4 regions of the Streptomyces sp. NPDC036764 genome follow, and region 1 is predicted to be linked to each of the others. Evidence: riboswitches for the same ligand, from Rfam matches in the RefSeq annotation. Region 1 holds a riboswitch; each other region holds the start of a gene.
The links. A riboswitch is a leader RNA that binds a small molecule or an ion and turns the genes downstream of it on or off. The one in region 1 is predicted to bind cobalamin.
Positions count from the first base shown of each region.

Region 1 (5,691 bases):
CACAGGCGGCGCAGTCCACGCCGTTGCCGCCGTCGGCCCGCCTCCAGGTAGGCACGCTCGGAATCGGTGAGGTCGCCCGCGCGGGAGCGCAGCCACTCCAGGCCCTGGGCCAGGCGTACTCCGTGCGGCAGCAGGCCCGCGGGTCTGCCCCGCGCCTCCCATTCGGCGGCGTCCCGCTCCGTCCGGTCCTGCCACTCGCGGAACTCGGCGCCGTCGCGCAGCCAGCCGGCCACCCGCGGCCACTCCTTGAGCAGTGCCTCGTGGACCACATGCACGGTGCCGTGGGAGTCCTGGTCCCCGGTGGGTTCCCGGACGTCCCAGACCAGGAGGCGGCGTCCGGCCAACGCGCGTGCCAGCTCGGCCTGCCCGGGCGGCAGCCGGTGGATCGGTACGGCACGACGTATGAACCCGCCCTGCCCGTCCGGCCGGGTCAGTTGCTGCAAGAGCCGACGGGCGGCGTCCTCGTCCACGCCGGTGTCCGCGAGGCACTCGTCCAGCGTGGTGTCGGCGTACGCGGCCAGCGCGCCGCCGACGCCACCGATGTCGTCGTAGGCGGCGTGGGTGAGGGTGCCGGCCTCGCGGCGCCGCCACAACTGGGTGAGCGCGAACTGCAGCAGGGGCAGGCAGCCCGGCTCGCCGACGGCGTCGTCCACGAGGCGCCGGCTCAGGCCGTCGGCCAGGCGGAGCCCGGGAACCGCCCTGACCGGTTCCTCCACGGCGCGGGCCAGCGCCTGAACGGTCATCGGCGCGAGCAACGTCACCGCGCGGCTCAGCCCGCCCGACGTGTCGGCCGCGGTGAGCACCTCCAGCGTGGCCGACCGGGCGGTCAGCACCACGCGCAGCCCGCCGCCCTGCGCGGGGTCGGGAGCCTGCGTCAGCGACGACAGCACACGGTAGGCCCGTAACGCACCGTGCGGCACGGCGGCGGCGTACTCCTCGAACTGGTCGAGGAGCAGTACGGCGCCACGCGAACCGACTTCGTCGCAGAGCCGGCCGCGCAGGGCGATCCGCTCGCTCTCCGGCCCGGTGCACGCCTCGCGCACCGCGTCGAACCTGTCCCGGCGGGCGGCGGCGTCGGGAGCGGCGGCCTGCCAGGCGGCGGTGACGGCCTCGGCCACCCAGGCGTCCGCGTCCTCGGCCGCGGCGTCTGCCGAGTCGGCGGGCTGCGGTATGCGCAGCGCGGTGGGCGTCCCCGCGCGCCGCAGTTCGGCCAGCAGCCCTGCTCTGAGCAGGGAGGACTTACCGCTGCCGGATGGGCCGACGAGGACGGTCATGGGCCGGGAGCCGAGGGCGTCGACGAGTTCGCGTGCCTCGCTCTCGCGCCCGTGGAAGTACCGGAAGTCCTCCTCCTCGAACCGGTCCAGGCCGCGGAACGGGCACTGCTGTGGCACGTCCGAGTCGATGATCCGGTCCGCCGGTATCAGGTAGGCGGTGCTGCTGATGCCATGACGGCCGCGTGTGATCAGCATCCCGACCACGGCGTCGCGCTCCACGTCCCACACGGCGGCCCCGCTGAAGCCGCGTCCGATGGCCACCCCCTGCGCCGCCAGGTCGAGTTGGAGGCGATCGGCGCGCTGCCGGCCGCGCAGCACGCCGGTGGCGTTCACTCCGCGCGGTGCGTCCTCGGGGAACCCGAAGGCGCGTATCGGCCTGCCCCACTCGTCGCCCGCCTCGTACGCGAACGGAAGCGGCTCCGTGTTCTCCACCGCGCGGGAGAGCCGCAGTACGGCGATGTCGTCGTCGGGCCGCCAGGAGACCACTTCGGCAGGGACGCCCGGGCCGGGGTCGGCTCCCGCCAGCAGCGGGAAGTCCACGGTCACCGGTCGTCGCGGCCGGCGTCCGTCCGCCTCCTGCACCACATGGGCGCAGGTGCACACCAGTCGATCGGCCACCAGGAACCCGGCGCCCGCGACCACTCCCTCGGAGTCGAACACGCGGGCAGCGCCCCGTTCGTACCGGGCACGCAGCGGTAACGCGTCAAGTGGCATCGGCTGCGCCCCCCACGCTGGCGTCCCATTCCACTCCCACGGTGAAGTGCGCCTCGGCGGCGGTTCTCGCCACGACCACACCGGCCTCGGCGGTCACCTTCACGCCGAACTCCAAAGTGATCCGGTCGGGACGCCGTGGCATGGTGCGAAGCGAGTCGACGATGTCCTGGACGGCCGGGCGCACTCGGTCGACGGCCTCGCGCAGGGTGTCGGCGGCTTCTCCGACGTTCTGCACGACGCGTGGCCGGCCGATGGGCTCGTACGCGTCGTCCGCGGTGGAGGACGACCTGGCGGGCGCGGATTGCGACGGGCCGGGCGCAGTGGTCTCCACGCGCAGCAACGAGCCGTCGTCGAGTTCGATCGTGGTGATGCCTGTCATGGAAATGCTGGACCTGTCCTGTGGTACGGAAGGAGCCGGTGGGACCACACGGTAGCTGCCGGCGATCGAGACGTCACAGCGATCAACACGCTGACCAGGCACCGGAGTTGGCACCGAAGGGAGTGGTCGGCCCCCGCTCGGGGCACGCTCCATCCGAGTGGGCCCGGACACACTCCTTCCTATGGGCCTGCGCACACTCCTCCGTCGCAGGTCAACGGCAAGTTGACGCCCCTCGGAACCCCGTGGTGGACTGCCGGGGCCAAGTACGGCGGCAGAAGAGGAAGCCGGTGTGAGTCCGGCGCGGTCCCGCCACTGTCACCGGGGTAGCAATCCCCGGGAGCCAGGAACTCTCGCCGCCGGTCTCGTCGAACCAGGGCGTGGACACCCTGAGTGAGGACACAACGCGATGCCCGCCTGCCGATCGACACGCAGTAGCAGACCCTCGTCTGACCTCACGGTCGGCTGACCCCGATGCGAGCCGATCGCGTCTTCGCGTACGGCGCCGCCGCCGGGCTCCTCGGTGATCTGCTGCTCGGCGACCCCCGCCGGGGGCATCCGGTCGCCGCGTTCGGACGGGCCGCGGCCGCCGTGGAACGGGTGCTGTGGCGCGACGACAGGGCACGCGGCGCGGTGCACACCGCCGTGTGCGCCGGTGGCGCTGTCGCGCTGGGTGCCGTCGCCGCCCGCGCCGTCCGCACCTCCCCGGCCGCCTCACTCGCGCTGACCGGCGCCGCCACCTGGGCCGTCGTCGGGGGCACCTCGCTCGCCCGGGAGGCCCGGGCCGTCGGGCGTGCCCTGGAGGCGGGGGACGTCGAGGGGGCACGCGCGCGGCTGCCGCATCTGTGCGGGCGGGATCCGCAGGCGCTGGACGCGGACGGGATCGCGCGGGCGGTCGTGGAGTCCGTCGCCGAGAACACCTCCGACGCCGTCGTGGGGGCCCTGGTGTGGGGGGCCGTCGGCGGCGTGCCCGGACTGCTCGGCTTCCGGGCCGTGAACACGCTCGACGCGATGGTCGGGCACAAGTCACCCAGGTACCGGCGCTACGGCTGGGCCTCGGCGCGGCTCGACGACGTGGCCGGCTGGCCGGGGGCGCGGCTGACGGCCGTACTCGCCACCGTCGCCGGCAGCGATCCCCGAGGGGCGCTGCGGGCCTGGCGTGCCGACGCCGACGCGCACCCGAGCCCGAACGCCGGGCCCGTCGAGGCCTCGTTCGCGGGGGCCCTCGGGGTACGGCTCGGCGGGACCCTCTCCTACGGCGGCCGGGTCGAGCACCGGCCCGTGCTCAACCAGAACGGGCGGGCCGTCGGCACCCACGACATCGAACGGGCCGTACGGCTGTCCAAGCGCATCGGTTGGCTGGCGCTCGGCGTCTGTGTCGCCGCGCGCCGCATCGCGAAGGGGCGAACCTCATGACGGGCGGTGGCCTTCTCGTCGCCGGCACCACCTCCGACGCCGGCAAGAGCGTCGTCACCGCCGGGATCTGCCGGTGGCTGGTGCGGCAGGGGGTGAAAGTCGCGCCGTTCAAGGCGCAGAACATGTCCCTGAACTCGTTCGTGACGCGCGAGGGCGCCGAGATCGGGCGTGCGCAGGCCATGCAGGCGCAGGCGTGCCGCGTCGAGCCGACCGCGCTGATGAACCCCGTGCTGCTCAAGCCGGGTGGTGAGCAGAGCAGTCAGGTCGTGCTGCTGGGCAAGCCAGTGGGTGAGCTGAGTGCGCGCGGGTACCACGGCGGGCGGCAGCAGCAGTTGCTCGGGACCGTGCTGGAGTGCCTCGCCGAGTTGCGGGGCACCTATGACGCGGTGATCTGTGAGGGGGCCGGCTCTCCGGCCGAGATCAATCTGCGGCGGACCGACATCGTCAACATGGGCATCGCCCGCAATGCCGGGCTCCCGGTGCTCGTCGTCGGCGACATCGACCGCGGCGGCGTCTTCGCCTCCTTCTTCGGGACCGTCGCGCTGCTGTCCCGTCAGGACCAGGAGCTGATCGCCGGGTTCCTCGTCAACAAGTTCCGCGGCGACGTCTCGCTCCTCGAACCCGGCCTCGACATGCTGCACGACCTCACCGGGCGGCACACCTACGGCGTCCTGCCCTTCCGGCACGGGCTCGGCATCGACGAGGAGGACGGGCTGCGGGTGTCCCTGCGGGGCGCCGTACGGGAGTCCCAGGTCTCCTCCCCCGTCGGTGAGGACGTGCTGCGGGTCGCGGTGTGCGCCGTGCCGCTGATGTCCAACTTCACCGACGTCGACGCCCTCGCCGCAGAACCGGGCGTCGTCGTGCGGTTCGTGGACCGGCCGGAGGAACTGGCCGACGCGGATCTGGTGGTGGTCCCCGGCACCCGGGGCACCGTCCGCGCCCTGGAGTGGCTGCGGGAGCGCGGGCTCGCGAGGGCCCTTACCCGCAGGGCTGCCGAGGGGCGGCCGATCCTCGGCGTCTGCGGCGGCTTCCAGGTCCTCGGCGAGCACATCGAGGACGACGTCGAGAGCCGGCGCGGGCAGGTCGAGGGGCTCGGGGTGCTGCCCGTGCGGGTGCGGTTCGCCCGGGAGAAGACCCTGACCCGGCCCGTCGGCGAGGCCCTCGGGGAGCAGGTCGAGGGGTACGAGATCCACCACGGGGTCGCCGAAATCACGGGGGGCGACGCGTTCATCTCCGATGACGATGGACACAGCTTGGACGGCTGCCGGGTCGGCCAGACCTGGGGCACGCACTGGCACGGCTCGCTGGAGTCGGACGGTTTCCGACGGGCGTTCCTGCGCGAGGTGGCGGCCGCCGCGGGCCGCCGGTTCGTGCCGGCGCCGGACACGTCGTTCGCCGCGCTGCGCGAGGAGCAGCTCGACCGGCTCGGCGATCTCATCGAACAGCACGCGGACACGGACGCGCTCTGGCGGCTCATCGAGTCGGGCGCGCCGCAAGGACTGCCTTTCATTCCACCGGGAGCGCCCGCATGAGCACTGTGTTGTTGTTGTCGACCGCCGACACCGATCTGCTGGCGGCCAGCGCCGCCTCCGGTGCCGACTACCGGATCGGCAACCCGACCCGCGTGGACGTCGAGAGCGAGCTGCCCGCGCTGCTCGACGGCGCGGACCTCGCCGTCGTCCGGCTGCTGGGCGGCAAGCGGGCCTGGGAGGACGGGCTCGCGAAGCTGAAGGCGTCGGGTGTGCCGACCGTGCTGCTGGGCGGCGAGGCGGTGCCGGACGCCGAGCTGATGGCCGAGTCGTCCGTCCCCGCCGGTGTGGTCGCCGAGGCGCTGAAGTACCTCGTCGAGGGCGGACCCGCCAACCTCACCGAGCTCGCGCGGTTCCTCTCCGACACCGTGCTGCTGACGGG
Region 1 is NZ_JBVJPT010000006.1:65,473-71,163, forward strand. It holds gene ACZ69Q_RS23105 (nSTAND1 domain-containing NTPase) at 1-1,934, opposite strand, end outside; gene ACZ69Q_RS23110 (CU044_2847 family protein) at 1,978-2,367, opposite strand; cobalamin riboswitch at 2,597-2,736, shown strand; gene ACZ69Q_RS23115 (cobalamin biosynthesis protein) at 2,839-3,780, shown strand; gene ACZ69Q_RS23120 (cobyric acid synthase) at 3,777-5,312, shown strand; gene cobN (cobaltochelatase subunit CobN) at 5,309-5,691, shown strand, end outside.

Region 2 (5,691 bases), on a different contig from region 1:
GTGCGCCGACGGTGCGGCGACGCAGGCGGACGCGGACCGGGACTGTCTGCGCTGCGCCGTCGCGGCACTGCTGCGCCGCCACCGTGACATGGCGTCCTGAACCCCGGCGGCCGTATCTAGCCGGCGTCCGGCGCGGCAAGGGGCCGCCCCAGCCGCAGGTTCCACCGCCCGCTCCGCCCACTGAGCTCTGTCGCCGTCAACGGGGCCACGTCAAGGCGCCAGAATGCCGCCGCGGTCATGCCGAGCGCGTGCACGACGGCCGCGCGGACGACCTCGGGCTCGACCACGGCGAGCGTACGGCCGTCCAGGTCCCGCGCGGCCGTCAGCCACCGGGCGACCCGGTCGCAGAAGGCCCGCACCGACTCACCCCCGTGCGGCGCGCACCCCGGTTCCGTGAGCCAGCGGCCCACCGACTCCGGCTCGGCGGCGCTCACCTCGTCGAGCGTGCGGCCCCGCCAGCGGCTCATCTCCATGCCCGCCAGTTCCGGTGCCGCCGCGCCGTGCAGACCGAGCGCCTCGGCCGTCTGACGGCAGCGCAGGCTCGGCGAGGTGAACACCCGGGCGGCCGAGGGCAGGGTCCCGGCGGCCGCGCCGGCCTGTGCCGTGCCGCTGTCGTCGAGCGGGGTCCCGCCGTCGTCGAAGCGGGCCTGGCGCAGCGCCGCGTTCATTGCGGGTGAGATGAAGGTGACGCGGCTGGTCACGCGGTCGCTCCTCCTGCCGGGGTCATGCCGTGCTCCTCACTGCCCGACGGCCCTCACCGCAACAGCGGTGAGGGCCGTCGGCCGGGTCAGGGCGCGGACAGCTCGCCCCGTACCGTACGGGCCGCCGCCACCAGGTTCTCCAGCGAGGCTCGGGTCTCCGGCCAGCCGCGGGTCTTCAGACCGCAGTCGGGGTTGACCCACAGCCGTTCGGCGGGGATCGCCCTGAGACCGGTGCGGAGGAGTTCGGCGGCCTCCTGCGTGCCCGGCACACGGGGCGAGTGGATGTCGTAGACACCCGGCCCGGCCTCGCGCGGATAGCCGTGGGCGGCGAGTTCGCGGGCGACCTGCATGTGCGAGCGGGCGGCCTCCAGGCTGATGACGTCCGCGTCGAGGTCGTCGATGGCCTCGACGATGTCGCCGAACTCGGCGTAGCACATGTGGGTGTGGATCTGGGTGTCCGGCCGGACCCCGCCCGTGGTGAGCCGGAACGCCTCCGTGGCCCAGGCGAGGTACCCGCCGCGATCGGTGGCGCGCAGCGGCAGGGTCTCCCGCAGGGCCGGCTCGTCGACCTGGATGACGGAAGTGCCGCCCGCCTCGAGGTCGTTCACCTCGTCGCGCAGGGCGAGCGCGACCTGGCGGGCCGTCTCGCCGAGCGGCTGGTCGTCGCGGACGAAGGACCAGGCGAGCATGGTGACCGGGCCGGTGAGCATGCCCTTGACCGGGCGCGAGGTGAGGGACTGGGCGTACGTCGTCCAGCGCACCGTCATCGGCTCGGGCCGCGAGATGTCGCCTGCCAGGATCGGCGGGCGGACGTAGCGGGTGCCGTAGGACTGCACCCAGCCGTGCTGCGTGGCGAGGTATCCGGTCAGCCGCTCGGCGAAGTACTGGACCATGTCGTTGCGTTCGGGCTCGCCGTGCACCAGGACGTCGATGCCGGTCTTCTCCTGGAAGGCGATCACTTCCTGGATCTCGGCCTTGACGCGTTCCTCGTAGGCGGCCGCGCCGATCCGGCCGGCCCGCAGGTCGGCGCGTGCGGTACGCAGTTCGCCGGTCTGCGGGAACGAGCCGATCGTGGTGGTCGGCAGCAACGGCAGCCCGAGGTGCGCGCGCTGGGCGGCACTCCGCTCGGCGTACGGCTGTGAGCGGCGGGCGTCCGCGGCGGTGACGGCCGCCGCGCGGGAGCGGACGGCCGCGTCGCGGGTGATCGGCGAGCCGGCGCGCGAGGCCAGGTCGGCCCGGTTGGCGGCGAGTTGGGCGGTGATCGCGCCGGTGCCCTGGGCGAGGCCCTTGGCGAGGGTGACGACCTCGGCGGTCTTCTGCCGCGCGAACGCCAGCCAGCGCAGGATCTGCGGCTCGATGTCCCGCTCGGCCGTCGCGTCCAGCGGCACGTGCAGCAGGGAGCAGGAGGCCGAGACGTCGACCCGGTCCGCCAGGCCCAGCAGGGTGCCGAGCGTGGCGAGCGACGCGGACAGGTCGTTGACCCAGACGTTGCGGCCGTTGACGACACCGGCCACCAGCCGCTTGCCGGGCAGCCCGCCGACGGCGGCGAGTGCCTCCAGGTTGGCCGCCGCCGACTCGGTGAAGTCCAGCGCCAGCCCCTCGACCGGCGCCTTGGCGAGCACGGGCAGTGCCTCGCCGAGCCGGTCGAAGTACGAGGCAACCAGCAGCTTCGGCCGGTCGGTGCGGGCGCCGAGGTCACGGTAGGCGCGCCCGGCGGCGTTCAGCTCGGCCGGGGTGCGGTCCTGGACGAGCGCCGGCTCGTCGAGCTGGACCCACTCGGCGCCCGCCGCGCGCAGGTCGGCCAGGATGCGCGCGTACACCGGCAGCAGCCGGTCCAGCAGGGTGAGCGGCTCGAAGTCCGCGGCGACCCCGGGTGCCGGCTTGGCGAGCAGCAGGTAGGTGACCGGGCCGACCAGGACCGGGCGGGCGCTCAGGCCCAGCGCCAGGGCCTCCTTCAGCTCGGCGACCTGCTTGGCGGAGTCCGCCGTGAAGACGGTGTCCGGGCCCAACTCCGGCACGAGATAGTGGTAGTTGGTGTCGAACCACTTCGTCATCTCCAGCGGCGCGACGTCCTGCGTGCCGCGGGCCATGGCGAAGTAGCCGTCCAGGGCGTCGGTCTCGACGGCGGTGCGATGCCGCTCGGGGATCGCGCCGAGGGCGACGGTGGTGTCCAGGACGTGGTCGTAGTACGAGAAGTCGCCGGTCGGCACCTCGTGGATGCCGGCCTCGGCGAGCCGGCGCCAGTTGGCGAGGCGCAGTTCGGCGGCGGTGGAGCGCAGCGCGTCGGCGGTGACGCGGCCCTTCCAGTAGCCCTCGATCGCCTTCTTCAGTTCCCGGTTCGGGCCCTGGCGGGGGTAGCCGTACACGGTGGCCCGTGCTGCCGCGGCTGCGGGCTTGGTGGTCACGGAGATCTCCTTCGCGAGATGAATCCCTGAGATCCCGGCGACGGGAGGAGGGCGCGAAGGGGCGACGGACCGGACGGCGACGGCCGCAGGGCCGTCCGCTCGGTCATGTGCGCCGACCCGCCCTCGAGGTCACCGGGATGTCCGCGTACGAGTGGTTCGCGCGCGGGCAGTTGGCAGGTCTTCGGACTCGCGGGCACGTCCTCACTTCGTGAGGACACCTACTGGCCGTCGCTTCCCAGGCCCTGTACGTCGGGCTCAGTGCGTATGACGGCGGTCGTTCCCGCTCACCGCTGCGGGGCAGTCCCGGATTCCCACCGGGTTCCCTCTTACGACGCATCCCGCCTGGCGGACGGGGCGAACCAGCTACGCGGGTCAGCCTATCCGGCCGTACCCGTGGAACCCGCGGCCGCTCTTGCGGCCCAGCAGCCCCGCCTCCACCATGCGCTGGAGCAGCGGCGGCGGGGCGTACAGGGGCTCCTTGAACTCGTCGTAGAGGGACTCGGCGATCGAGGCGACGGTGTCGAGGCCGATCAGATCCGCGAGCCTGAGCGGGCCCATGGGGTGGGCGCAGCCCAGTTCCATACCGGTGTCGATGTCGGCGGCGGTGGCGAAGCCGGACTCCGCCATCCGGATCGCCGACAGCAGGTACGGGATCAGCAGCGCGTTGACGACGAAGCCGGCCCGGTCGCGGGAGCGGATCACGGTCTTGCCGAGCCTGCGGCCCGCGAAGTCCTCGACCGCGTCGACGGTCGCGGCCGAGGTGTGCAGCGAGGTCACGACCTCCACCAGCGGCAGGACCGGAACGGGATTGAAGAAGTGCAGGCCCACGACCCGGTCCGCGCGGGATGTCGCCATGCCGAGCCGCATGATCGGCAGCGAGGAGGTGTTGGTGGCCAGTACGGCCGCCGGGTCCTCGACGATCTTGTCGAGCGCTGCGAACACCTCGGTCTTGGCGTCCGGGTTCTCCACGACGGCCTCGACCACGAGCTGCCGGTCGGCCAGGTCCTCCAGGCTGCCGGTGAACACCAGCCGGGCGAGCGCGCCGGCCGCGGCCGTCTCCTCCAGCTTCCCCCGCCGCACCGCGCGCTCCAGCGACGCCGCCACCCGGTCCCGGGCGGCCCGCGCCGCGACCGCGTCCACCTCGCACAGCACCGTGTCGAGCCCGGCCCGCGCGCACACCTCGGCGATCCCGGCGCCCATCTGCCCGCCACCGACCACACCGACCCGCCGGATGCCCTCGCTCATGCCCAGGCCTCCGTCCGGCGCACCAGGTGACGGGTGTAAGCGTCCGGGGTGAAGAACAGCGGCAACTCGCCCACCAAAGCGGTCCGTTCGAACAGCGCACGGATCTCGTCGACCGGCGCCCACGGGTACTCGGCGCCCAGCGCCACGAGCTCGTCGTCGAGGAGCCGCAGCACCGCCTCCCGGTCGATCACCCGGTGCCGCAGCCACTGCCAGATCTGCACCCGGGCGATCTCGGCGGTGGACGCGTCCTCCATCAGGCCGTTGATGGCGACGGCCCCCTGCCCGCGCAGCCAGGCGGCGAAGTAGCGCAGCGCGACGGCGACGTTGGTGCGCACGCCCTCGGCGGTGGGCGGCCCGCTGATCCGGCGCACGGACAGCAGGTCGGAGGGCGTCACCTCCACGTCGTCACGCGTACGGTCGATCTGGTGCGGCCGTGTGCCGAGGACACCGTCGAAGACCTCGCGGCAGACCGGGACGAGGCCCGGGTGGGCCACCCACGACCCGTCGAAGCCGTCCTCCGCCTCCCGCTCCTTGTCCAGCCGGACCTCGGCGAGCGCGGCCTCGTCGGCGGCCGGATCCTTTCGGGGCACCTGTGCGGCCATGCCGCCGATGGCATGGGCGCCCCGCTTGTGGCACGTGCGCACCAGCAGTTCGGTGTACGCCCGCATGAAGGGGGCGGTCATCGTCACCTTCGCCCGGTCCGGCAACAGGAAGTCGGTGCGGTGGCCGAACGTCTTGATCAGGCTGAACAGATAGTCCCAGCGGCCCGTGTTGAGCCCGGAACCGTGCTCGCGCAGCTCGTAGAGGATCTCCTCCATCTCGAACGCGGCGGTGATCGTCTCGATGAGAACCGTGGCCCGGATCGTGCCGCGCGGGATCCCGAGCAACTCCTGGGCGAGGACGAAGACGTCGTTCCACAGCCGCGCCTCGTACCGGTTCTCCAGCTTGGGCAGGTAGAAGTACGGCCCGTGGCCGGCGTCGATCTGGCGCTGCGCGCAGTGGAAGAAGTAGAGCCCGAAGTCCACGAGGGCGGCGGGCACGGGGCGGCCGTCGTGGGCGAGGTGCTCCTCGTCCAGATGCCAGCCGCGGGGGCGGACCACGAGGGTGGTGTGCCGCTCGCTGACGTCGAGCAGTGCGATCTGGCCGTCGATGACGTTGTCCCAGGTCGGGGAGGTGGCGTCCTCGAAGTCGGCCACCCACACCTGGGCACCGGAGTTGAGCGCGTCGGACGCCGTACGGCGATCGGGCGGCCCGGTGATCTCCACGCGCCGGTCGGCCAGCCCCGGGGCGGGCGGTACGACGCGCCAGGTGGGATCGGCGCGGACGGCGGAGGTGACCAT
Region 2 is NZ_JBVJPT010000001.1:692,368-698,058, forward strand. It holds gene ACZ69Q_RS02950 (hypothetical protein) at 1-100, shown strand, start outside; gene ACZ69Q_RS02955 (histidine phosphatase family protein) at 117-701, opposite strand; gene metE (5-methyltetrahydropteroyltriglutamate--homocysteine S-methyltransferase) at 788-3,106, opposite strand; cobalamin riboswitch at 3,262-3,485, opposite strand; gene ACZ69Q_RS02965 (3-hydroxybutyryl-CoA dehydrogenase) at 3,479-4,351, opposite strand; gene aceB (malate synthase A) at 4,348-5,691, opposite strand, start outside.
Region 2: linked by a shared signal. The riboswitch ahead of metE (5-methyltetrahydropteroyltriglutamate--homocysteine S-methyltransferase) and the one ahead of ACZ69Q_RS23115 (cobalamin biosynthesis protein) in region 1 are both predicted to bind cobalamin.

Region 3 (5,691 bases), on a different contig from region 1:
CAGCCGCATCAGCGTGGTCTTGCCGCTGCCGTTGCGGCCCAGCAGCGCCAGCGCCCGCCCCTCGCGGACGTCGAAGTCGAGGCCGCTGAGCACGACGGGGCCGTCCTCGTAGGCGTAGGAGGCGCCCCGCAGGGCGACCAGGGCGGTGGGCTCGCTCATGGCAGGGCCCTTTCCAGTACGAGGGTGAGGGCGGCCAGCGCTGCGAGCAGAGCGCAACTCGCGGCCGTGAAACGGACGGAGACCTTCGCCTCGGGCACCAGGACGCGCAGCGTGCCGTCGTAGCCGCGCCCGGCGAGCCCGGCCTGGAGCCGGGTGGCCCGGTCGAAGGACCGCACGAAGGCGGTGGCGCCGAGCCCGGCCAGCGAGCGCCAGGTCGCGGCGCGGGTGGTGTGCCCGAGCCGCGCGGCCTGCGCGTCGCGCACGCGGCGCACCGAGTCGAGCAGCAGGAAGCTCATGCGGTACGTCACCAGCGCGACGTCCACGACCGGCGCGGGCACCCCGGCCTTCACCAGCCGGGGCAGCAGGTCCGACATCGGTGTGGTGAACGCGAACAGCAGCACTCCGAGCGAGGCCGCCGAGGTGCGCAGCAGCAGCTCACCCGCGCGCAGCGGCCCGTCGTCGGCGAGGGACACGAAGCCCGCCGGACCGCCGACCTGGACCAGCAGCGTGGCCGCGCCGGTCACACAGAAGCCGAGCGGTACGCGATACGCCCGCCACAGCCGCCGGCCGGGCACGCCCGCCGGGCCCAGCAGCACCGTCAGGGCGGTGACCAGGACCAGCGCGGCTCCCGGCCAGGGCGGAAGGGAGATCGCGAGCACGGTGAGACCGAGCCCGAGCACGGCCTTGTCCACGGGATGACGGCGGCGCCAGCGACTGCTGTGCGCCGCCGCGTCGATAGGTAGCACCCCTCAGACCCTGTCGGCCTTCGACTCCTCGCCGGCGCCACCGGCTGCCACGCCCTCGGCGTCCCGCTCCAGCGCCCGCTGCTCGCCCTGCCTGCGTCCCCGGTGCAGCCCGAAGTAGTAGGCGAGGACACCGGCGCCGAGCGCCGCCTGGAGGGAGAACAGGGCCGACTCGATCTCACCCGACGGCGGCTCGTACAGCGGCGAGAACCACGGCTCGTAGTCAGGTTCGATCTCGGTGATCGCCGTCTCCGCCTCCCCGTCGGAGCCGGTGAACGGCTCCTCCTTGTGGTCGCCGAGGCCGAGCGCGAGCGGCAGCACGGCGAGCGCGGCCACGACGAGCAGCAGCAAGAGGTTGATCTTCGTGTTCCTGCTCACGGGGCCACCGCCTCGGTCTCGCTCGGGGACTGCTTCTTGGTGAGGAGCACACCCAGCCGGGTCAGTTCGCCCTTGCTGGACTGCACCAGCAGCCGCATCACGAGCACCGTCAGCAGACCCTCGCTCACCGCGAGCGGGATCTGGGTGACGGCGAAGATGGAGCCGAACTTGCCGAGCGCGCCCACGAATCCGCTGCCCGGGTCGGGGAACGCGAGCGCGAGCTGGACGCTGGTCACGCAGTAGGTGGACAGGTCGGCGACGAACGCGCCGAAGAAGACGGCGGCCATCAGCGGCACGTCGAAGCGCCGCAGCAGCTTGTAGATCGCGTATCCGGCCCAGGGACCGACGATCGCCATCGAGAAGACGTTGGCGCCGAGCGTGGTCAGGCCGCCGTGCGCGAGCAGCAGCGCCTGGAAGAGCAGCGTGATGGTGCCCAGGACCGCCATGATCGGCGGCCGGAACAGGATGGCGCCCAGGCCCGTGCCGGTGGGATGCGAACAGCTACCGGTCACCGAGGGCAGCTTCAGCGCGGACAGGACGAAGGTGAAGGCCCCGGAGGCGCCGAGCAGCAGTGTGCTCTCGGGATGCTCCCTGACCTCACGGGTGAGTGAACGTACTCCGTGTACGACGAACGGCGCGGACGCGACGCCCCAGGCGACCGCGTGCGCCGGGGGCAGAAAACCCTCGGCTATGTGCATGGCGCAGCAGACCCTCTCCAGCACCTCGTGGATGGTTGACGCGCCTTGGCCGGTCTCCTGGCTGACGGGTACCACACGCCCGTGCTCCGCCTTCCCGGGTCGCTAGGACCCAGTGGCTTGCCCGCGAGGGCAGGAGCCGGACTTCCCGATTCACAGTGGCGAGGGCCGCACCGGCATCACACCGGATTTCCCGTTCACCAAGGCGTGGTGACAGTAGTGCCCGCGGCGGGTGGCTGACAAGCACACCCCAAAGGTGTGAAAGTGGCGTTCGTCCGCTTCGTGGCGGGTTCCCTCCCGGGCGCGTAACGTGATCGGGCATGAAGATCCTCATCAGCGCCGACATGGAGGGCGCCACCGGGGTGACCTGGCCGGCCGACGTGCTGCCCGGGACGCCGCAGTGGGAGCGCTGCCGGGGCATGTTCACGTCGGACGTCAACGCCGCCGTACTGGGATTCTTCGACGGCGGCGCCGACGCCGTCCTCATCAATGAGGCGCACTGGTCCATGCGCAATCTGCTGCTCGAACAGCTCGACGAGCGCGCCGAGATGCTCACCGGCCGGCACAAGTCGCTGTCCATGGTGGAGGGCGTGCAGCACGGCGACGTGGACGGCATCGCCTTCGTCGGCTACCACGCGGGCGCCGGTATGGAGGGTGTCCTCGCGCACACCTACCTCGCGAACCAGATCACCGGTGTGTGGCTGAACGACGTCCGGGCGAGCGAGGGGCTGCTGAACGCGCACGTCGTCGCCGAGTACGGCGTGCCCGTCGTGCTCGTCACCGGGGACGACCTGGCCTGCGAGGACGCGCTCGGCTACGCACCCGAGGCGCTGAAGGTCGCCGTCAAGGACCATGTCTCGCGGTACGCGGCCGTGTGCCGTACCCCGGCCAGGACCGGCGCCGACATCCGCGCCGCGGCCAAGGAGGCGGCCGCGCTGGCGGTCCGTCAGCAGCCGGTGAGCGACGGCCCGTTCACGGTCGCCGTGGAGTTCGACGCGGAGCATCTCGCGATGGCCGCCACCGTCGTCCCCGGCGTCGAACGTATCGGCGAGCGAAAGGTGGCGTACACCAGCGAGCGGATGTACGAGGGAATCCGTACCTTCAAGGCGGTCACCACGATCGTCTCGGCCGCGGTGGAGGAGCAGTATGGCTGACGGGCAGGCACTGGAAGAGGTCGTGGCGTTCACGTCCGACCTGATCCGCATCGACACGACCAACCGAGGTGGCGGCGACTGCCGGGAGCGCCCCGCCGCCGAGTACGCCGCCGCGAAGCTGGCCGAGGCGGGCCTGGAACCCGTCCTGCTGGAGCGCACCGAGGGCCGTACGAACGTCGTCGCCCGCATCGAGGGCACCGACCCGTCGGCCGACGCGCTGCTCGTGCACGGTCATCTGGACGTGGTGCCCGCGCAGGCCGACGAGTGGAGCGTGCACCCCTTCTCCGGGGAGATCCGCGACGGCGTCGTGTGGGGCCGGGGCGCGGTCGACATGAAGAACATGGACGCGATGATCCTCGCCGTGGTCCGGGCCTGGGCCCGCGAGGGCGTACGGCCCCGGCGGGACGTGGTGATCGCGTTCACCGCCGACGAGGAGGCGAGCGCCGAGGACGGCTCCGGCTTCCTCGCGGACCGGCATGCCGCACTCTTCGAGGGCTGCACCGAGGGCATCGGCGAATCGGGTGCCTTCACCGTCCACGACGGCAGCGGCCGGCAGATCTATCCCCTCGCCGCCGGCGAGCGCGGAACGGGCTGGGTCAAGCTCACGGCGCGCGGACGGGCCGCGCACGGATCCCGGCCGAACCGGGAGAACGCGGTCACCCGCCTCGCCGCGGCCGTCACCCGGATCGGCGCCCACGAGTGGCCGCTCAGGCTCACCCCGACGGTGCGCGCCGCCCTCACCGAACTCGCGGCGCTCCACGGCCTCGACGCCGACCTGGACGACGTGGACGGCCTGCTCCAAAAGCTCGGCCCGGCCGCCCGGCTGGTCGAGGCGACCGTCCGCAACAGCGCCAACCCGACCATGCTGGAGGCCGGTTACAAGGTCAACGTCATCCCGGGGGAGGCCGTGGCCTACGTCGACGGCCGCTATCTGCCGGGCTGCGAGGACGAGTTCCGCGCCACCCTTGACCAGCTCACCGGACCTGACGTGAACTGGGAGTTCCACCATCACGAGGTGGCCCTGCAGTCGCCCGTGGACTCGCCGACGTACGCCCGTATGCGCGCGGCCGTCGAGGAGTTCGCGCCCGAAGGGCACGTCGTGCCGTACTGCATGCCCGGCGGCACCGACGCCAAGCAGTTCTCACGGCTCGGCATCACCGGCTACGGCTTCTCGCCGCTGAAGCTGCCGGAGGGCTACGACTACGGGGCCATGTTCCACGGCGTCGACGAGCGGGTGCCCATCGAGGCACTGCATTTCGGCGTCCGCGTGCTCGATCGTTTTCTGCGTACGGCCTAGGGGAGTTGGGGGAGACAGTGCGGACGCTGGCGTACGGTTCCTGGCCCTCGCCCATCGACGCGGCCGTCGCCGCCGCGCACGAGGGGCGGCCCGACTTCGTGGGCTTCGTGGGGGAGGAGGCGTGGTGGACCGAGGCCCGGCCGACCGAGGGCGGACGGCGCACGCTGGTGCGGCGCCGGGCCGACGGCAGCGAGGAGTCGGTGCTGCCCGCCCCGTGGAACGTTCGCAGCCGGGTCATCGAGTACGGCGGGCAGCCGTGGGCCGGTGCCGTCGCGGACGGCCGGCCGCTCGTCGTCTTCGTCGACTTCGCCGACCAGCGGCTCTACCGCTACGAGGAGGGCGGCGAGCCGCGTCCGCTCACCCCCGTGTCCGGAGTGGGCGGCGGACTGCGCTGGGTGGAGCCGCTGCTGCGGCCCGACCTCGGTGAGGTGTGGTGCGTGCTGGAGGAGTTCACCGGCTCCGGACCCACCGACGTGCGGCGCGTCCTGGCCGCCGTACCGCTGGACGGCTCGGCGGCCGGGGACCGCGGCGCCGTACGCGAACTGACCGACGACAGGCACCGGTTCGTCACCGGCGCGCGGATCTCGCCCGACGGACGGCAGGCGGCGTGGCTCGCCTGGGACCATCCGCGCATGCCGTGGGACGGCACGGAACTGCTTCTCGCCGACGTCGCGGCGGACGGCACGCTCGGCAGCCCGCGGATCGTCACCGGCGGCCCGCAGGAGTCGATCGCGCAGGCCGACTGGTCGGCGGACGGGCGGCTGCTGTACACGAGCGACCGCAGCGGCTGGTGGAACCTCTACCGCGACGGCGTGCCGCTGTGTCCCCGCGAGGAGGAGTTCGGCGGGCCGCTGTGGCAGCTCGGTCTGCGCTGGTTCGCCCCGCTGGCGAGCGGGCTCGTGGCGGTCGTGCACGGCCGTGGCGCGACGGCCCTCGGGCTGCTCGACCCGGAGACCGGCGAGATCGTCGACGCGGCCGGCCCCTGGACCGAGTTCGCGCCCACGCTCTCGGCGTACGGCGATCGGGTCGTCGCCGTCGGCGCGAGCCCGCGCAGCGCCTACGAGGTGGTCGAACTGGACGCCAGTACCGGCCGAACCCGGGTGATCGGCGCCGCGCACGACGACGCCGTGGACCCCGCCTACTACCCCGAGCCGCAGATCCGCACCTTCACCGGCCCCGGCGGACAGGGCATCCACGCGCACATCTACCCGCCCCACAACCCCGGCTGCGTGGCCCCCGGCGACACCCCGCCGCCGTACGTCGTC
Region 3 is NZ_JBVJPT010000001.1:762,365-768,055, forward strand. It holds gene ACZ69Q_RS03270 (ATP-binding cassette domain-containing protein) at 1-159, opposite strand, end outside; gene cbiQ (cobalt ECF transporter T component CbiQ) at 156-905, opposite strand; gene ACZ69Q_RS03280 (energy-coupling factor ABC transporter substrate-binding protein) at 909-1,280, opposite strand; gene ACZ69Q_RS03285 (energy-coupling factor ABC transporter permease) at 1,277-1,978, opposite strand; cobalamin riboswitch at 2,009-2,195, opposite strand; gene ACZ69Q_RS03290 (M55 family metallopeptidase) at 2,296-3,129, shown strand; gene ACZ69Q_RS03295 (M20/M25/M40 family metallo-hydrolase) at 3,122-4,426, shown strand; gene ACZ69Q_RS03300 (S9 family peptidase) at 4,432-5,691, shown strand, end outside.
Region 3: linked by a shared signal. The riboswitch ahead of ACZ69Q_RS03285 (energy-coupling factor ABC transporter permease) and the one ahead of ACZ69Q_RS23115 (cobalamin biosynthesis protein) in region 1 are both predicted to bind cobalamin.

Region 4 (5,691 bases), on a different contig from region 1:
CCACGGCGGCGGCGTACAGATCGAGCGCCTTCGGATCGTCCGTGCGGCGTTGCGCGGCCTTGCAGAGCCGCTGGGCCAGGGTGTGCCCGCCCACCCGCGACCGGCGAAGCCGTTCCTCGGCCTCCTTCCTCACCTCGGCCCCGACGCCCTCCCCGCGGGCCCTGGTCCTCGCCGCCCGGCGGCGCGACAACAGCACCAGGGCCATGAGCAGTTCGCGGCTGGGTCCGGGCGGCTGGAGCACGTGCTCCACGAGCTCGCCGGCGCCCCGCTCGCCGAGCTGGCGCAGCACGCGGTAGCCGAAGTAGGCCTGGATGATGCTGTGCGGGAAACGGACCTTGCGCTCGAAGCCCTCCACCAGGCCCAGCTTGTCCGCGTTGCGCACGATCCGGGCGAGGGCCGAGCGGCACTGGTCCATGTTGCCCCCGAGCAGCCGCCTCCTCTCGTCCGGGCCGATCCGCCGGCACAGCACATCCCAGATCTGCTGCCGGTGCCACTCGGAGAAGACGTTCCCGCGCCTGCCGTACCGGTCGAAGGCGCGTCCGCCGGCCCACAGGTGCTCGGCGTGGGCCTGTGCGCGCCGCATCGGACCGGGGTGGACGTCCGAGTCGAGCAGTTCCCCGAGGCCGACCTCCAGCTTGTCCTGGAGCAGTCCCACGCAGGCCAGGGCGGAGACCACTTCGACGGCGTCGCGGCGTTCGCGCCGGCTCAGCGCGACGTCCGGGCGCAGCCGGCCCTCGCACAGCGCCTCGTCCCAGGTCTCCAGCAGCCACAGCCGCAGCGTGCCCCGGTCGCGGCTGCGGGTGTTCATGTGCTGCGGGTCGTTGTCCGGCCGGTCGTGCTCCAGGGCGCCATGGCGGTGCAGTTCGCGGGCGATCTGGAGGTAGACGGGCGACTCGGTCACCTCCGCCGTCTCCACGATCCAGTCCACGCGGCGTTCGTCCGTCTCCGGGACGCGTGCCTGGACGAACCGCAGTGCCTCCTCCTCGCTGAGCGGCTCCAGCTCCACGATCGCGGCCGGGGTGCTCTCCAGCGGGCTGTGCGGACGGGAGGCGATGACGAGGGGCAGCTTCTCCTCGTAGGCACGCTCGATGGCCCGCCGGATGATGTTGTCCCGGTTCTGCTGGAGGCCGTCGCCGAGGAGGGCCTCCTCCAGTCCGTCGGCGATGACGACCGGCTTGTCGTCGGCGAGCAGTTGCTGCCAGACCCGCTCGGTCTTGCTGCGCGCGAGGATGCCCCGGGGGGCCTCCTCGGTGAAGCGCGCCTTGGCCATGCGTTCGAAGTTCAGGTCGGTCGTGCCGTTCGCGTCCCGCAGCCGGATAGGCACGGGTACGGCGTTCTGCTCCGCCAGCAGTTCGGTGAGCCGCACCAGGACGGCGGTCTTGCCCACACCGACGCCGCCGACCAGCAGATAGGGCCGGCGCGTGTCCCGGTCGCGCAGCCGTTCGGCGATGACCTGGGCGATCTCCTCCCGGCCCACGATCTCGGCGGCGTCCGGCCCGGCGGTGAGCACCAGCCGGTGGGGGTCGCCCCGTGCCTTGGCGAGATAACGCCGCTTGGTCCACCGGTACCACCAGAACAGGAAGAGCGCGGCGGCGAGCGACGCGGCGAGCACCGGGCCGACGAAGCGCATGACCGTGTCGAATCCGTCGTTGCCCTGCCGCCACTTCTCGAAGCCGGTCGTGTGGCCCGAGAGCAGGATGTACAGGCCCTCCACCACCCACGCGAGCACGGCCAGCGCGGCCACCGTCCAGATGGCCCGGGTGACATTGGTGTAGGTGAACCAGCGCCGCCACTTCCTGGGGCGGGCGGTGCCGCCGCGGGCCTCCAGGCGGATCGTCAGCCGGTGCCAGTGGCCCACGGCCCCCTGTCTGACCCAGTTGCCCGCCCGTCTCGGAGCCAGCGTCGCCATCGGCGCGTCACGCGGCCGCTTCTTGCCGGGCGGGCGACGGACGACCCTCGTCATCGTTCGTCTCCTTCCGAGAACGGCTCTCGAAACGGAGCGACCGCGAGGCGCCGACACCTATCTCCATGGAAGCACTCCCTGAACTCCCCGCAACCCGGCGGCCCTCGGCGGAAATCCACGGGCCCGCCGCCGTGGCCGTCCGGCAGACTCGGCGTATGGACATCGCGATCCGGCCGGCGGCGCCCGGCGAGTTCGACGCGCTCGGTGAGATCACCGCCCGGGCCTACCTCCACGACGGACTCCTCGACTTCGGCGAGAGCGACGAGTACCTCGGCGAGCTCAGGGATGTGGCCAAGCGCGCGGCCGCCGCCGAGGTGCTGGTGGCCGTCGTGGACGGCCGGCTGCTGGGCGGGGTGACCTTCGTGCCGGGCGGCGGCCCGATGGCCGACATAGCGCGCCCCGGCGAGGCCGAGATCCGGATGCTCGCCGTCGACCGCGCGGCCCGGGGACGCGGCGCCGGCGAGGCCCTCGTGCGCGCCTGCGTCGACCGCGCCCGGGCCACGGAGGGCTGCGTACGGATCGTCCTGTCGACCCAGCGCACCATGCACGGCGCCCACCGCATCTACGAACGGCTCGGCTTCGTTCGCACACCCGAGCGGGACTGGAATCCGATCCCGCAGCTCGTCGACATCACTCTCCTCACCTATGAGTTGACGCTCTGAAACCACCGCGACACAACATCTGGGGGTGGCGTGGCGGGCGAGCACAAGATGTATGCTCATGCTCGCTGTCGCCGCAGGGGAATCCGGTGCGAATCCGGAACTGTCCCGCAACGGTGTACTTGTGCATGTCTGTTCCCAGAACCGTGCACAGGAGTCAGTCCGAGGACCTGCCGACAGCGCGCCCGGCCGACCGGCCGGTGCGCCCGACGTCCGGGTCTCGTGGAATGGGCCGGTGGACGCGACGCCGCGTGCGCTCGTGTGCTGCCCCCTGCCCTCCGCAAGGCCCCCGTGCCGAGCGAGGGAGAGCCCCCACGTGACCATCGCGCCAGCAGAACCGGCCTCAGCCGTCTCTCAGGTCCAAACCGACGAGGACGCCCCGGGAACCGCTTTGCTGCGGCTCCTGACCGAGCTGACCGCCGACCTCCCCGACGCCGACCCCGGCCGGGTCGCCGCCGCCGCACTGCGCGGCCGGTCCGCCCGGGCCGACGAGGCGGAGCTGCGCGAGCTGGCCACCGAGGCGGCGGCCGGCCTCATCTCCGAGGACCCCGCCTTCAGCAGGCTCGCCGCCCGGCTGCTGACCATCTCCATCGCCGCCGAGGCAGCCTCGCAGGGTGTGACGTCCTTCACCGAGTCGGTCGCGGTCGGCCACCGCGAGGGCCTCATCGCCGACCGCACGGCCGAGTTCGCGCGCATCCACGCGGCCCGTCTCGACGCGCTGGTCGACACGGCCGCCGACGACCGCTTCGGCTACTTCGGCCTGCGCACCCTGCACAGCCGTTACCTCCTGCGGCACCCCATCACCCGCAAGGTGATCGAGACGCCCCAGCACTTCATGCTGCGCGTCGCCGCCGGTCTCGCCGAGGACGACACCGTCCGCTCCGTCGACGAGGTCTCCGCGCTCTACGGCCTGATGAGCCGCCTCGACTACCTGCCGTCCTCCCCCACCCTCTTCAACTCCGGTACCCGGCACCCCCAGATGTCGTCCTGCTACCTCCTGGACTCCCCCAAGGACGAGCTCGACTCCATCTACGACCGCTACCACCAGGTCGCCCGCCTCTCGAAGCACGCCGGCGGCATCGGCCTGTCGTACTCCCGCATCCGCTCCCGGGGTTCGCTGATCCGGGGCACCAACGGGCACTCCAACGGCATCGTCCCGTTCCTGAAGACCCTGGACGCCTCGGTCGCCGCCGTGAACCAGGGCGGCCGGCGCAAGGGCGCGGCCGCGGTCTACCTGGAGACCTGGCACTCCGACATCGAGGAGTTCCTGGAGCTGCGGGACAACACCGGTGAGGACGCCCGCCGTACGCACAACCTGAACCTCGCGCACTGGATCCCGGACGAGTTCATGCGCCGGGTCAACGCCGACGGCCAGTGGTCCCTGTTCTCGCCCGCCGACGTCCCCGAGCTCGTCGACCTGTGGGGCGAGGAGTTCGACGCGGCCTACCGCAAGGCCGAGGAGCGGGGTCTGGCGCGCAAGACCATCCCGGCCCGCGATCTGTACGGCCGCATGATGCGCACCCTCGCGCAGACCGGCAACGGCTGGATGACCTTCAAGGACGCCGCCAACCGCACCGCCAACCAGACGGCCCTGCCGGGCCATGTCGTCCACTCCTCCAACCTCTGCACGGAGATCCTGGAGGTCACCGACGACGGGGAGACGGCGGTCTGCAACCTGGGTTCGGTCAACCTCGGCGCGTTCGTGAGCGACGGGGAGATCGACTGGGAGCGCCTGGACGAGACGGTCCGCACGGCCGTCACCTTCCTCGACCGCGTCGTCGACATCAACTTCTACCCGACCGAGCAGGCGGGCCGGTCCAACGCCAAGTGGCGGCCGGTGGGCCTGGGCGCGATGGGCCTCCAGGACGTCTTCTTCAAACTGCGGCTGCCCTTCGACTCGGCCGAGGCGAAACAGCTCTCCACGCGCATCGCCGAGCGCATCATGCTCGCCGCGTACGAGGCGTCCGCCGACCTCGCCGAGCGCAACGGCCCGCTGCCGGCCTGGGAGAAGACCCGTACCGCCCAGGGTGTGCTGCACCCCGACCACTACGGTGTCGAGCCGGCCTGGCCGCAGCGCTGGGCCGCGCTGCGCGAGCGGATCGCCGCGACCGGCATGCGCAACTCGCTGCTGCTGGCCATCGCGCCCACCGCCACCATCGCGTCCATCGCCGGTGTCTACGAGTGCATCGAGCCGCAGGTGTCCAACCTGTTCAAGCGCGAGACGCTCTCCGGCGAGTTCCTCCAGGTCAACTCGTACCTGGTCGACGAGCTGAAGGCGCTGGGTGTCTGGGACGCCCGCACCCGCGAGGCGCTGCGTGATGCCAACGGCTCGGTGCAGGACTTCGCCTGGATCCCGGCGGACGTACGGGCGCTGTACCGCACGGCGTGGGAGATCCCGCAGCGCGGCCTGATCGACATGGCGGCGGCCCGGACCCCGTACCTCGACCAGGCACAGTCCCTGAACCTCTTCCTGGAGACGCCGACCATCGGCAAGCTCTCCTCGATGTACGCGTACGCCTGGAAGTCGGGCCTGAAGACGACGTACTACCTGCGCTCGCGCCCGGCGACCCGTATCGCCCGCGCCGCCCAGGGTCAGGCCGCCCAGCCCGAGAAGACCATCCCCGTCCAGCAGGTCGCCGAGCCCGACGCCGTCGCCTGCTCCCTGGAAAACCCCGAGTCCTGCGAGGCCTGCCAGTAATGCCCAGTAACCAGAACCTTCTCGACCCCGGCTTCGAGCTGACTCTGCGCCCCATGCGCTACCCGGACTTCTACGAGCGCTACCGGGACGCCATCAAGAACACCTGGACCGTGGAGGAGGTCGACCTCCACTCGGACGTCGCCGACCTCGCGAAGCTGTCCGAGGGCGAGCAGCACATGATCGGCCGGCTGGTCGCGTTCTTCGCGACGGGCGACTCGATCGTGGCGAACAACCTGGTGCTGACGCTGTACAAGCACATCAACTCCCCGGAGGCGCGCCTGTACCTGTCGCGCCAGCTCTTCGAGGAGGCCGTGCACGTCCAGTTCTACCTGACGCTGCTCGACACCTATCTGCCCGACCCGGAGGACAGG
Region 4 is NZ_JBVJPT010000005.1:262,348-268,038, forward strand. It holds gene ACZ69Q_RS21890 (NACHT domain-containing protein) at 1-1,963, opposite strand, end outside; gene ACZ69Q_RS21895 (GNAT family N-acetyltransferase) at 2,119-2,625, shown strand; cobalamin riboswitch at 2,678-2,814, shown strand; gene ACZ69Q_RS21900 (ribonucleoside-diphosphate reductase subunit alpha) at 2,939-5,320, shown strand; gene ACZ69Q_RS21905 (ribonucleotide-diphosphate reductase subunit beta) at 5,320-5,691, shown strand, end outside.
Region 4: linked by a shared signal. The riboswitch ahead of ACZ69Q_RS21900 (ribonucleoside-diphosphate reductase subunit alpha) and the one ahead of ACZ69Q_RS23115 (cobalamin biosynthesis protein) in region 1 are both predicted to bind cobalamin.